DNA from 2 places in the Bacillus sp. FDAARGOS_235 genome. Region 2 is predicted to be linked to the other one. Evidence: a T-box and tRNA genes for the amino acid it is inferred to sense, from the RefSeq annotation. Region 2 holds a T-box; the other holds one or more tRNA genes.
What was found. The T-box of region 2 lies ahead of A6J74_RS22175 (valine--tRNA ligase). A T-box ahead of a tRNA ligase gene usually reads a tRNA of that ligase, here a tRNA-Val.
Positions count from the first base shown of each region.

Region 1 (7,581 bases), 2.2 Mb from region 2:
TCAATGCAAATAAAACAAATGAGATCGCGTTGCTAATTATCTTCCAAATTAATTTCATCGTCTCTCTCCCTCTCCGTTGTTTTATATTATTTGAAGTATGCAATGCTTCTTGTGTTCTTTAACAAGAACACAAGTAAATGATATAACGAACTTCGAGTTATTGCAATAAGAAAATTTACAATTATTAGTTAAACTTCTTTTCCGTATATAAAAAAGACTGTGACAAAATCTCTTCACAGTCCTCATGCTTTTTTACTTTTCTTCTGATTTTATTCCTTGTCTATTATGGCGCACCACAGCATATAAAATGACTCCAACTAATACAATCGCACCTATCCCAATACTTATCACTTTCACATTTGACTCTGTTATTTCAGGCTCAATTGTATCCTTTTTAGGCATCGCAAAAGTAACATCTTCTTTTGAAAGAACATTTATCGTCGCAATTGTTTGATTATTTTTCGTAATATCGACTGCACCAACTACCTCACCACGATGGATTCCCTTATGATACAAAGAGTCTTTATCTAATGAAGCGGCCCGAAAAATAGTTTTCACATTTTTCCCTTCATCTTTCTTAAGCACAAGCTCTGCACTTTTTTCAAGTTCGCTATCAATATCTTTATTTAAATACGTTGTCTTTTGATGCCAACTATGTTTATCTAGCACCGTTTGTTTCGTAAATTGCCCAAAAGAATATTCCGCCATCTGCTTTAAATCCTCATAGATTTCAGGTCTTTGAGAAGCCATTACTACATTTATAATACGATTTCCATCTTTCTCATTTAATAAAACGAGCGTATTACGTGCCTCATTCGTAAACCCCGTCTTACCGCCGATACTATATGGGTTCTCAAAATAAATAGATTTATTAAAAATAGACACCGTCTGCCTAGATGTAGTAACTGTCGTTCTTTTCGTATTCATCGCTTGCAAAATTTCAGGATACTTTTGCACACCTCTCGTAATCATAGCGATATCATACGGCGTCGTATAATGGTTCGGATCATGCAGTCCATTTGGTGTTACAAAGTGACTATCTGTAGCACCTAACTGTTTTGCCTTTTCATTCATCATATTAGCAAAATTCTCAACACTTCCACCAATATGCTCTGCAATCGCATACGACACATCATTCGCACTTAACACCATTAAAATCATAAGCGCGGTATTTCTATTCACCGTCTCACCGGGTTGAAACTCAATTTGATAATTGCTCTTCTCTTGATCTAATGCTAATTGCGAAAATGTAAACTGATCCTCTGGCTTCGTATGCTCCATTAACAAAATCGCTGTTAACACTTTCGTCACACTAGCTGGATACGCACGATGATGTGCATTTTTGTCATACAACAAATCACCTGTTTTCGCATCAATCGTAGCTGCAAACTGACTAAAAACATTTGGCCCTTCCTTAGGTGGTGGTGCCACTTGCTCCGGATTCACTCCAATATTCGTCTCAGCACGCAACGTCATAGGTGTCAATAAAAACAAACTAATAACTGTAATAAAAACCAAAATTTTCTTGAAATTTACCATATGACTCTCCCTTTTCACTTTACTCCTACAAATAAAAAATGAATCTACCAATCTATATGTAATTTGTATTAAATTGGAAGAAAAATCACTATTTTTTACTATATCATATTTTTACGATAAAGGACATAATTATACAATAAAAATAAGAAGGAATTACTCTTTCTTATCCTTCTCATCAATTAACGAATCTATTAACTTCTGACTTGCTTCCTCAGGCGTAATCTCATCCGTCATCCCCATAAATGACCAACCTTTAGAATCGACCCACTCAACAAGCTCTTGCAAAAACTCATCATGCGTAACATCTACATCAAGAATCGAGCCATTAATCGAAATCGTTCTATTTCTAGAAACGCGCATCTTGAACGTTTTTCTTACCATTACAATAATTCTCCCTCTACTCTTGAATATTTATAAAGTTAAACTTTAATCCGTGGGGATTTTCTTCATCCCCCACGGATTATTAGCCTTCACCAATCGGGCTTTTACGGGCAGTTGATCTCCCACCTAACTTCTTTGCTTTCGCTGAATTTTGAGCGGGGATCTTACTGCCCGTTAATGCGGGGTAAAAAAATCTTGTATCTCTGTTATACATGATTTTAAGTAAATTGTAAAAAGGATATATTGGCCAATTTGAATATCGAAAGTGAAAATCCCTTATTCTACATAGCCATCACACGTTATACAATTTGTCATACATTACTAAATACATCCGTATAAAAACAACACAACTTTCATTTTATCACATCAAATACACTTTGCTTTCGTACAATCAAATGGAATATATTAAAAAAACTAAAAATGAGGAGGAATTCTATGGCACATTGTACATATTGTAAGACGAAGTGGAAAATAAAAGATGTATGGTCGATACTTGTGACATTTGAAAAAGATTGTCCGTATTGTTTTGGAAGGCAATACCTTTCTAACGATACCTTTCATCATGCTAATGCTGCTTTACCTTTGCTATTCTTATGTCCTTTACTTGTTGATTTAAGCGATGAAAACCCTTTGGATAAATATCGTAAATAATATAACCTCTACATTTAAAACCTACTTTCTATTCAGTTTCCTTCTTATTAATTATTCCTTTATTCACTTCTAGCATGATTGTACAAGATCCATCTTTAAAAACTTCCTGTATAAATATTGTAAAATTTCAGTTAATTATATATAATTGCTTTATCATTATTATTAAAGATGCTATTACATAAGTATTTTTGAAGATCCCGTAGCTCAGCAGGGAGAGCGCCACCTTGACAGGGTGGAGGTCGTGAGTTCGAACCTCTCCGGGATCATATCCTTTTGTATCAACTGTTGATAATTTCATATTTTGAGCAAAACTAACGGTGAGTACCGCTCAAGTTTTGATCGAGACTCCTCCTTTAACTCTAAATGAGAATGAAGGAGTTTTTTTATGTCTTTAACATACTTCACAGAAAAAGAAATCGTAAAAAAACGACAACCCCACAAACGGAAAACTAGCAAAATTTCAAAAGAATATTCTGTTGAACGCGTATTCGAAAGATTTATTGATAGTAAAGTAAAACAGAATTCACGCCCCAACATCATTGAATCAATTCCTTCTTATGTTTAATAGTATAAAAGCATTTCATGGAACACAAAATGCTCAAATATTCTATATGACCGATATTACAACAAATTTTATTTATGACTGGGTTTATTGATTAAAAAATGAATGTGTATGCTTTGATGGCCATATTTACGTGCATCAAGATACAGAAATAGGAATCAGAACAATGGAGCGCTATGTAGAAATGGGGCCGTTAGAAGATGCAAGTTTGGTAGCGGAAATTCTCAAGGAAACGAGATGCTGTGATTTACTGCATGTAATAAAATTGTTTGATTTTCAATCCGCTGAGCAAATTGAACATATCTCACGAGGTAACCCAAGCACCTACTCAGCACAATGGTATACAACGGTCTATGTTTGACATAGGCCCATTTTTTATAAGGAGTAATTGCTATGATCGACGTATATATAATGCAACCATTCGATAAAAGGGAATTTGCCAAAACAGAAATTTTATTGACTTCGGAAGTGACTGAAATATTGAGGATTTCAATGGCTCGTATGAATGCGCTATTGAAAAAGGGACAAATCAAACCCATCAGACGGACGAAAGGCACGAGTATATTTCTACGTGAAGAATGGTTAAAGGATATGGAATGAGGGTACAAATCTATAATTGAAGATGTTAAAAAATCGAATCATCAAAAAATTAAAGAAAATGTTAATGAGACTTTATCAGACTTAGCATGATGAAAAACGAACTATAGTATTGGTTCGTTTTTTATTATGCACTTTTGCATACAGGATTATTTTCTCTTGTAAATAGGTAATAGTAGTATATAATAAAAAAAATATTTTACCAATAAAAGGTAACGAGGAAGGTGGGATAAGTAAATACCCAAAACGTATTAACAGATTTATTCTATGTAAATCATGATACATATATGGAATCAAAACTATGGAATTTTATGTAGAGATTAGATTACTACACGACACAAGATTACTAGCGAATACATTCGAGGAAAAACAGCGTTCGATTAGATTCATGTTATAAAACTACTTAATGTGATATCTATTGAACGAATTGAGAATATACTTAGGAGGAATTTCAAGTGAAAACATTTGGTAAAGTATTATTAACAGGAGCTTTAGCTTTGGGCGGTTTCACGGTTATGAACATTGATACAACTAAAGCACATGCCGACGGAGCAAGCGAGTTCTGTCGTTATATCTGTGGACCTAGCGAAACGGTGAATGGTGTTACAGTTCAAGTACACGCTACGGAATACCGATTTGGGCAAAACGTAATTGCAAGAATTACAAATGACCGAACTGAGGATATTCATTACAATGTCAGCATCGAAAAGAAATATGGAGATAGCTGGGGAGAATATGATACTTTCTTCAATTGGAAAAATCAATGGGTTCCAGCTGGAAGTAATGATGAAATTTCTACTTTCACAGGATATGGCGAAGATATTGGAGATAATGGAACATACCGTTACAAAGTTGAAATTGTAAGCGCTGATGGTTCTGTAGATACAATTTACACAGCAGGAATGACAGTTATAGGAAGAGGAGAATAATCATGAAAAAATAAGCTTTTCGGAGCTTATTTTTTTATATACAAAATTGAATATTAATATTCAGAAATGGATAGGTAGGGAACGAAACAGTCCTTACCTATTTTATAAATTCCACGTATTTACCTAATGGTGCATATGTGTTTATGATCCTACTTCTTCTTTTTCTATCGTTTACAACATAAGGTTTTTTAAATTATCAACGCTTTCTAAATTGACAACACATTCTTTTATATTTATTTATATACATTTTACAAAAAAACAAAGAACTACATAGATTAACCATGTAGTTCTTTGTAAATATAAGTCTCAAAAATGAATGAGCTAATCTTATTTCTTCCCTAACTTGATTGCCTTCTTTATATTACTAAATGCACCTTTACCATATAATAATACGCCGCCGCGGTAAACACGGCTCGTTAAACCAATCATCATACATATTGTTGCTAATAGAATTGCTAATGTAAGCGCAATCTCCCATACTGGAATATTGAGGAATCCAATTCGTACGAGCATAACAATAGGAGTAAAGAAAGGTATATAACTAGTAACGGTAACAACCGTGCTGCTTGGATTTGACATTCCATAAAGTGCGATATACAAAGCAGCAATTAACATAAACATCAGTGGCATAACAGCTTGAGAAGACTCCTCTATACGACTAATAATAGAGCCGAGTAGACAAGATAATGAGCCATATAATAAGAATCCTAATGTGAAGAATAAAATCCCATACGCCACTAGAGTAGGAGCAACAGAGTTTAAATCAATACTATTTAAAATATCATTTTTCGATTCATTAATTGCTATTTTATACCCAACAGTTGCGACCAAGCCCCAAATTATCATTTGTGTAATACCTGCCAATAATGTTGAGAATAGCTTTGCATATAAATGTTTTGTAGGCGAAATACTTGAAACAACTAACTCCATTACACGAGAAGATTTTTCTGTTGCAACATCTGTAGCTAATTGCGCAGCATACAATAATATCATAAAATAATTTAGCATGATAAAGGTATTAATTAAAATTCCTACACCCTCTGTATGTTCTCCATCTTTAACCTTATCTGAAACAGTTTTGGTATGAATTTCTACTGGCGTCGTTAACACCTTTAATTCATCTTGCGATAGATTCAATTGCTGAGCGAAATTAGAAGATTGTATTTGAGATAAAATCGTTTGAACCTTGCTAACATCTTGCTGATTTACATCTGTCTCAGTTATATACGTAGCCTTTAGTTGTTTATTTTCCAATTCCTCTACAACGATAGCATATGAATAATCACCATTTTTAACGCCCGATTCTGCTTTTTGTTTATCCGTACTATGTTTAACATGCATCTTACTATCGACATTTTTAAACACTTGATGAATAGTTGTATATAATTCTTCTTTTTCTGTAACAATGACAACTTGCTCTTCCTCGTTACCTACAAAATAGTTATAAATTTTGTCAAAGTTCATCAGTCCTATAATTAACATAGAAATTATGATTGTAATAGCAATATATGATTTAGCTTTTACCTTAGATTTATAGTTTTGTAAAAAAATCGTCCAGAAACTATTCATGCTGTGCACCTACTTTCTCAATAAAGATGTCATTTAGTGTAGGCTCTTCCACTGCGAACTTTTTAACATACCCTAATTTCGTTATCTCTTTAAATAAAACATGCGAAACTTCTTCATATGAAATTTTAAGAGTAACTGCATTCTTACGTTTCTTCATACTTTCCACACCTTTTATTTCTTTTAAATAATCAAAGTCATGATCGCCAACGATTACAACATTCTTTTTACCAAAGTCACTTTTAATTTTGGCAATGTCTCCCTGAACAACAGATACTCCTTTGTGCATGATACAAATGTGTTGGCATAATTCTTCCACATGTTCCATACGATGTGAACTAAAAAGAATCGACGACCCTTGTTTTTGCATATCAAGAACAGCTTCTTTTAACATTTCAACATTTACTGGATCTAAACCACTAAATGGTTCATCTAAAATTAAGAGTTCAGGCTTATGTATAATCGCTGTTATCAGCTGAATTTTTTGCTGATTCCCTTTTGAAAGTTCTCCTACCTTTTTGTTCAGATACTCAGTTATATTAAAACGCTCCAGCCAATAGTGCAGTTCTTTTTCTGCATCTTTACTTTTCATATTCTTTAATTTTGCAAAAAAGTTAACTTGTTCTTTGACAGTCATTTTCGCATAAAGACCACGTTCTTCTGGTAAATACCCAATCTTATCTGTAACATCATAATTTATAGGTTTACCATTCCATGAAATGGTTCCGCTTGATTTCGATAAAAGTCCAAGTATCATTCGAAATGTAGTCGTTTTACCTGCTCCATTCCCGCCCAAGAACCCAAATATTTCACCTTTCGGTATCTCGATATTCAAATTATTCACTGCAACATGCTCGTCAAATTTCTTTGTTAAATCTTTAATTAGTAAACTCATTATCCACAACCTTAATTCCCAAGATGATTTATTTATACAATTGTATATCCATAGTCAACCACAATATTTTGCCCTCTAATGGCATCACTTTTATCAGACATTAAAAATAAGATGACATTTGTAACATCTTAAATTCCGAAAAATCTTCTATATGGTATCTTCTTTAATAACTTATTTCCCTCAAAGGACTTCAAATAGCTTTCGTTATTATCGTTTATAATATAGGACGATGGCACACAATTCACTGTAATATCTCATTTTTTATCCTTCAAAAATGAATCATTACCAACAAATGTTATATTTCGCATTATAAGGTTAGCATAAGATTTAAAATAATTAATATGCAATTTTGCATATTTTAGCACTCCTAATTATTTACATAGTGTTGACCACCTTTATTTAAAGAAGCCCCCACATTCACTTAAAACACGAATTTGTTAATCAATACTTTTTCTTTAATT
Region 1 covers NZ_CP020437.2:1,704,291-1,711,871, forward strand. The annotation lists gene sipW (signal peptidase I SipW) at 1-58, opposite strand, end outside; gene A6J74_RS10470 (D-alanyl-D-alanine carboxypeptidase family protein) at 253-1,539, opposite strand; gene A6J74_RS10475 (hypothetical protein) at 1,693-1,920, opposite strand; gene A6J74_RS10480 (hypothetical protein) at 2,356-2,571, shown strand; tRNA gene A6J74_RS10485 (tRNA-Val) at 2,765-2,837, shown strand; gene A6J74_RS10495 (hypothetical protein) at 3,300-3,494, shown strand; gene A6J74_RS10500 (hypothetical protein) at 3,527-3,733, shown strand; gene A6J74_RS10505 (hypothetical protein) at 4,186-4,659, shown strand; gene A6J74_RS10510 (ABC transporter permease) at 4,987-6,228, opposite strand; gene A6J74_RS10515 (ABC transporter ATP-binding protein) at 6,221-7,120, opposite strand; gene A6J74_RS30675 (hypothetical protein) at 7,153-7,221, opposite strand.
Region 1: it encodes a tRNA-Val, which carries the amino acid that the T-box ahead of A6J74_RS22175 (valine--tRNA ligase) is inferred to sense. The anticodon was not compared.

Region 2 (7,581 bases):
GGTACGCTAGCTAACTCCAGCAATTCCTTCCTCCGAGGTGATCCTGAAGCTAAAATAATTTTTCTCATATTTTCTCCTTCCTTTCTCACATGAAGCAGAACAATTTACATCAATCGTATCAAAAGAATAGTTTATCCACAAATGAAAGAAATATTATTTTCTCTAAACAAAATAATATTTCTTTACTGCATACGATTATATTCCAGCCATAGAGAAAGTACTTTGCTCTAAATTTAAAAGAAAAGAAAGAAGTATAGACACTTCTTTCTTCATCATTTCATTATCTTATCATTTCACTTTTTGTGAAACAATTTTTTCATACGAAAGTATACCATCAATAACAACTTGATTTAATTTCGCCAAAGATTCTTTATCGCTCTTTCCGTCCTTCACTGTTTGCACAGCTATTGACGTATACATATACAGCTTTTTTACCTCCTCCTGCTTCATACTTTTCCCTACTTTTTCAATTGATTTCCATTCTTTCTCAATTACTTCTATATCTTTTGCATTACTTTTCCCACCAGCTTGTACGCTAGAAGCATATTTTGCTAAATGAGTATATAATGGCTGTACTTTTGTTAAGAACGCTCCTATTTCTTTATCATCTTTAAGCAACGCTTTATCCGTAATATCCCAGTTCTTTTTTAAAACGGAGACACCATCATTTTTATACTGCGTCATTAATTGATTTATAGCCTGTTCATCGCTAGCAATACCAACAATTAGTGCATACTTATCACCGCTCGGTTTCAAAGCAGCAACCCCTCCGTTACCTTTCCATTCTTCAAGAGCGGCCTGTCCCGTTTCTTTGGAAGAATAAAGCCCACCTTGAACAAAAAATAATTTCATTGGCTCTAATGACGTTCCTGTCTGTTTTTTTTGTTTTTCCTCTTTTGATACTGGTGTTTGTTCTGCCGTTCCATCCACCTTTGATTCTTCATTTCCAGTCTGCTTCGAAGCCGTTACCGTACTTTCCCCTGTTGTCCCTTGTCCTGTAAGTAACTGCAGCATTCCCATTCCAAACGCCGTACCAATTATAATTGCAGTTGCAACAATTACAATTAATGTATTACTCCACTTCTTTCTGTATTTTTCCATGGGCGCTGATTTCTTTTTTTGAAACGGAACAACGTTTTTCGGTCTTTCACTTTCCACTACCATCCATTCAAACTCATCTTTCTTCTTCTCTTCATACTTCGCTTCTGTTCCATTTACTTTCACTGAGATCGTTCGTGATTGCTTGTCCATACACTCACACCTCACCTCTTGTCGTTGTCCGCATCATATCATATTCATTTCACAAAAAAACGAGATATTTGTCAGAGGAATTCGCCAAATAACCCTATATAATTATCTTATATGTATGCATTTGACTTCATTTGTAGAACAAAAAACTAGATAGCAAAGGCTATCTAGTTTTTCTCGCGAATATATTTTCTAACTTCAGAAATGAAATATAGAGAACCCGTTATGATAAAGACATCATTTCCCCCTATCATTTCAACCTTTGTATCAATTGCCTCTTTCCAATCTTCAAAGACTATTTTTGATTTTTTTTGCGAATGCGCTGCAAGTTTGTCAGCGGAAATGGCACGATCAAAGGCGAATGTTGTAAAAATAATTTCATCGGCAATTGTTTCTAATTGACCTACCATGTTATGCAACTGTTTATCACCAAGCGCAGTAAATAAAACTATTATATTTTTATCTTTATAATGTGCCTCTACTGTTTTTACAAGACTCTCAATACCTTCTGGATTATGAGCACCATCTATTATAATATCAGGATTACTTTTCAGCTTTTCAAATCGGCCAATCCAATACGCTTCATGTAATCCAGCTCTTATTTCCTCTTCCTCAATTAAAAATGATACATATGTTTTTAAATACATAATTGCCATAAGTGCTAGTGAGGCATTTCCTACTTGGTGAACACCTTTCATTGACATTCGAACATCTTCAAAAGATGCGAAAGGACAAGCAAAATCAAAACGTTCCCCATCTTCGTTAGACTGTTTATGTAACGCTGTAAAATGTTTGCCCAGTTCATATAAGTTTGCATGATTTTCCTTTGCAACCTTTTGAATGACCTGCAATGCTTCATCATCTTGCACGCCTGTAATAACCGGAACACCCGACTTAATAATTCCTGCCTTCTCATACGCAATTTCTCCTAGTGTATCCCCTAAAATATGCATATGATCGTGGCCGATATTTGTAATAATTGTGAGAATAGGATGAATCACATTCGTAGAGTCAAAGCGCCCTCCAAGCCCTGTTTCAAATAAAACAACATCACAGAAATTGATTTTACCGAAATAACAAATTGCCATAACAGTAATAATCTCAAACTCAGTCGCTTCCCCTAAATCCGTCTCGTCTAGTTTTTCAACGACTGGCTTTACCATGTTTACAAGTTCCGCAATCTCTTCATCTGCAATTGGTGTTCCGTTCACACTAATACGCTCATTAAATGTTTCAATGTAAGGAGAGGTAAATGTTCCAACCTTATATTTTGCGCCTTCTAGCATGTAGCGCATATACGTTAAAGTTGAACCTTTTCCATTTGTACCAGCAAGATGAACACATTTTATATGACGCTCTGGATTTCCGAGTTCTTCTAGCATCCAGCTCATTCTTTCTAATCCTGGTTTAATACCAAACTTCAATCGACTATGAATCCACCCTATCGCTTCTTCGTATGTATGTATCACGTATGTTTTCCCCTTTCAAAAGACAACCTTCATCATTCTATTATACGCAAAGAAAAGAGACTCACCAATATAGTGAGTCTCTAAAATACACTTTATTTCTCAAGATCTGCTAGACGTTGGCGAACTGCTTCGCGTTTTTCTAGGTAATCTTGCTCTTTCGCACGCTCTCCGTCAATAACTGCCGCAGGAGCTTTCGCTACGAAGCCTTGGTTTGAAAGTTTCTTCTGTACACGTTCTACCTCTTTATCGAACTTCTCAAGTTCTTTTTCAAGACGTGCTCTCTCTTCGTCAAGGTTGATAAGATCAGCTAACGGTAAGAATAACTCTGCACCTGATACGATTGCAGTCATCGCTTTTTCTGGCGCTTGTAAATTCGTTTGAATTGTTAATTCACTTGGGTTACAGAAACGCTCAATGTAAGAGCTGTTTTTCGTAAGTTGAGCAAGGATAGCCTCATCTTTTGCTTTAATTTGCATTTGAACTTTTTTGCTCATTGGCGTATTTACTTCTGCACGGATGTTACGAACAGAGCGAATGATATCAACTAGAAGGTGCATTTCTGCTGCCGCTTCTTTATCTTGTAAATCTTCGCGAACTGTTGGCCAAGCCGCTACTGTAATAGACTCGCCTTCATGCGGTAAATGTTGCCAAATCTTCTCTGTTACGAACGGCATGAATGGGTGTAATAGACGCATCGTTTGGTCTAATACGTAAGCTAAAATAGAACGAGTTGTTTTCTTAGCTGCTTCATCTTCACCGTATAGTGGAAGTTTCGCCATCTCAATGTACCAGTCACAGAAATCATCCCAAATGAAGTTGTATAATGAACGACCAGCTTCACCGAACTCATATTTATCCATGTTACGTGTTACACTTTCGATCGTTTCGTTTAAGCGAGTTAAAATCCACTTATCTGCAACTGATTTTTCACCAGTTAAATCGATTTCTTCATACTTCATATCATCCATGTTCATTAATACGAAACGTGATGCGTTCCAAATTTTATTAATGAAGTTCCAAGTAGATTCTACTTTTTCCATGCTGAAACGTAAATCTTGGCCTGGTGCACTTCCTGTTGATAAGAAGTAACGCATTGCATCTGCACCGTATTTCTCGATAACATCCATCGGGTCGATACCGTTACCAAGAGATTTACTCATTTTACGTCCCTGTTCATCACGAACTAAACCGTGAATTAATACATCTTTAAATGGACGCTCTCCTGTAAACTCTAAACCTTGGAAAATCATACGAGATACCCAGAAGAAGATGATGTCATAACCAGTTACTAAAGCATCTGTTGAATAGAACTTTTTAAAGTCTACTGCCTCTTCATTTGGCCAACCAAGTGTTGAGAACGGCCATAACGCTGAGCTAAACCATGTATCAAGTACGTCGTTATCTTGATTCCAGTTTTCAATATCCGCTGGCGCTTCAGTACCTACGTATACTTCACCAGTTTCTTTATGATACCAAGCTGGAATGCGGTGTCCCCACCATAATTGACGAGAAATACACCAGTCATGAATGTTTTCCATCCAGCGTAAGTATGTGTTTTCAAAACGCTCTGGTACGAACGTTACTTTTTCTTCTTCTTTTTGTTGAAGTGCTACTGCTTTTTCTGCAAGTGGAGCCATTTTTACGAACCATTGTGTTGATAAATAAGGCTCAACAACTGCACCGCTACGCTCACTATGACCTACTGAATGCATATGAGGCTCAATTTCTACTAATACGTCCGCTTCTTGTAAGTCTTTCACTAACGCTTTACGGCATTCGAAACGGTCCATACCGTTATACTTACCAGCTTTTTCGTTCATCGTTCCATCTTCGTTCATTACTAAGATGCGTGGTAAGTCATGACGGTTACCTACTTCAAAGTCATTCGGGTCATGAGCTGGTGTAATTTTTACAACGCCTGTTCCAAAGTCTTTTTCTACGTACTCATCGGCAATAATCGGAATCTCACGGCCTACGATTGGAAGGGTAACTGTTTTTCCGATTAAATGTTTGTAACGATCGTCTTCTGGATGAACTGCTACAGCTGTATCACCAAGCATCGTTTCTGGACGAGTAGTTGCAAGACGAATGTGACCAGAACCATCTGTTAATGGATAGTTCATATGGTAGAATGCACCTTGAACCTCTTTATGAATTACTTCGATATCAGAAAGAGCTGTACGTGTTGCTGGGTCCCAGTTGATAATATATTCACCGCGGTAAATTAAGCCTTTTTCGTATAATTGAACGAATACTTTATTAACTGCATCAGATAAACCTTCGTCTAATGTGAAACGTTCACGAGAATAGTCTAGTCCTAAACCAACTTTCCCCCATTGTTGACGAATGTGAGAAGCGTACTCTTCTTTCCACTCCCAAGCTTTTTCAAGGAATTTCTCACGGCCAAGATCGTAACGTGAAATACCTTCTTCACGAAGTTTTCCTTCTACTTTCGCTTGTGTTGCGATACCCGCATGGTCCATTCCTGGAAGCCATAATACATCGTATCCTTGCATACGCTTCGTACGAGTTAAAATATCTTGAAGAGTTGTATCCCAAGCATGACCTAAGTGTAACTTACCAGTTACGTTCGGAGGTGGAATTACAATTGTATACGGTTGTTTCTTCTCGTCTCCTGTTGCTTCGAAATATTTGCCTTCAAGCCACCATTGATAAAGGCCTTCTTCAACGGACATATGATCATATTTAGTTGGTAAATTCTTTTCCGTGTTTGACATTATTTTCCCTCCTTAAAATAAAAAATGCCCCTCATCCAAAAAAGGACGAGGGACATCGCGGTACCACCTTTATTTACAAACAAATTCAGAATTTGCTTATACTCTTAATTTGATAACGGACAAATCCGTCTTTTCCTAATGAGAACTATTCCGTTCAGAAAAGATGCTCCAGGGCTACCTTCTAACATAACTATCTAGAGAATCTCCCAGCTAATGATTCTCCTCTCTGAAGACGTTTCATGTTATACTCTTCCCCTTCAAGGCATTTATATGATTGTTAATTATTATATACAATAGTGTAAAAAACGAAACCTTATTCGTCAAGATAAATTTAAGACTATCACTTTCCGGGCGAATATAAAAAAGATAAGTAGCATCCTCCACTTATCTTTTTTACCCCTCTATTTACGGGCGGTAATACCCCCGCCACTGATTAAAGTTTCACTTTATCCGTTCCCTTGCTGGGCAGCTTGTAATTGTGACAGGAAATATTCTACATTGCTAACGAGCCAATGTGATTGTTGCAAGCTCTTTACTCCGCGAATCTCATTTTCCTTATTGCGACTCTGCCTTCTTTTTTTATAAGACTCAATTTGCCGAATAAATTGCGATGGATAGGTCATGTAAGCATACATAAGCAGTTGCTCTTCTTTCGTAAACGGGAAGTTTTTTTGGTACATTTGATACCATTCAAAACGATCACTTCGCGCAATTGGATATGTGTTTAAAGACCGCGAATAAAACCCTACAATATCTTGCACAGGCGTTGCAAACTTCGATTTTTCTAAACTAATAAAATAGCCATTCCGTTCATAGTCAAATAAAAAATGATTAAGTGACACGTTACCATGCACAAAAGTAATGCGTGTTTTATCTTTTTCTTTCATCGCATCGTTCCACTCATTTAATTGCTTCGTTGCAAATTCACGCGCCCTCATTACATGATGATAGTACGTACAATATTGTAATTCAAACGGAGACATATACCACTTCGCTTCAGATTCTACAAGAAACTCTTCTAACATCTCACCATCATTTTCCCAACGATCGGATATACTTGTGTAATGTTTTTCTAAATCTTCTTCTGTATATGTTTCTTCTTTCACCGTTTTTTGGTGCAACGTTCCAAGTGTTTGAAACATTTTATGGTATTGATCATTATCCTCGCCGTTTCCTTCCGCACGTTCTAACCAAGGCATTAAATAATAATTATAAGTCCCGTCACTTAAAATATAATTCCCATCCGTCGCATGGTATATAGGTACATAATTTGAAAAACCTTTCTCCTTCAAATATTGAATATGATGTAGAAAGTTATTCCGCTCTAACTTTCTATCTTCTATTTTCTTTAGCGCATATGGACCTTGATTCGTGTAAATTTTCGTTACACTTCCGTGCTCTTCCATATGCTGCGTATCCAATCTATATTGCCTTACAATGGGTTCATAGCGATTTCGTAATTCAATATCCATACGAATAACCCTTTCTATTCAAAACATAGCCTCTAGGACAATAGGGGAGTGAAAGCACTCACCCCCTTATTTCGCCTTTGCTTTTGAAACGGGAATATAAATAATTTGTCCCGTAGTTAAATATATATCTTCTGTTTGATTAACACGGTATAAGTTTTGTACAGACGTGTCATAACGTTCTGCAACAGATTCAATTGTATCCCCTTCTTGCACGAAATACATTCTTAACTTCGTAAATTCTTCTTCCGGTTCTTTCGTAAATAATTGTGTTAAATAAAGCGCATTTTCATCTCGCTGTGAGTATGCTTCTTCTTGCTCTTCCTGCTTTTTCGCCTTTTCTTTTTGATAATCTTTTCGTCCAAACAATTCAAATTGCAGCGTCGTTTCTTGCTCCTCTTCACGCTCCGCAAATTCATGTTCTGCCAATTCCTCTTCCGCTTCTTCTTGCCCTTTTCTTTCTTCTAGCTGGAACGGTTCAAATGCGTAATCTTCCCATTCATCCGATTCTTTATAGGTTGGTTCCGCTACATGCGGCGCGGGTCTATTTTCATCCTCTTCAGCTGAATCATTTTCTAACTCAGCATACGCCGTTTCTTCCTCTTCATCCTCGATTCTTTCCTCATCACATAAACCTGTAATAGATATATCCGCTAA
Region 2 covers NZ_CP020437.2:3,875,108-3,882,688, reverse strand. The annotation lists gene A6J74_RS22195 (Maf family protein) at 1-68, opposite strand, end outside; gene A6J74_RS22185 (hypothetical protein) at 289-1,251, opposite strand; gene A6J74_RS22180 (bifunctional folylpolyglutamate synthase/dihydrofolate synthase) at 1,416-2,717, opposite strand; gene A6J74_RS22175 (valine--tRNA ligase) at 2,810-5,455, opposite strand; T-box leader at 5,494-5,725, opposite strand; gene ysxE (spore coat protein YsxE) at 5,902-6,927, opposite strand; gene spoVID (stage VI sporulation protein D) at 6,994-7,581, opposite strand, start outside.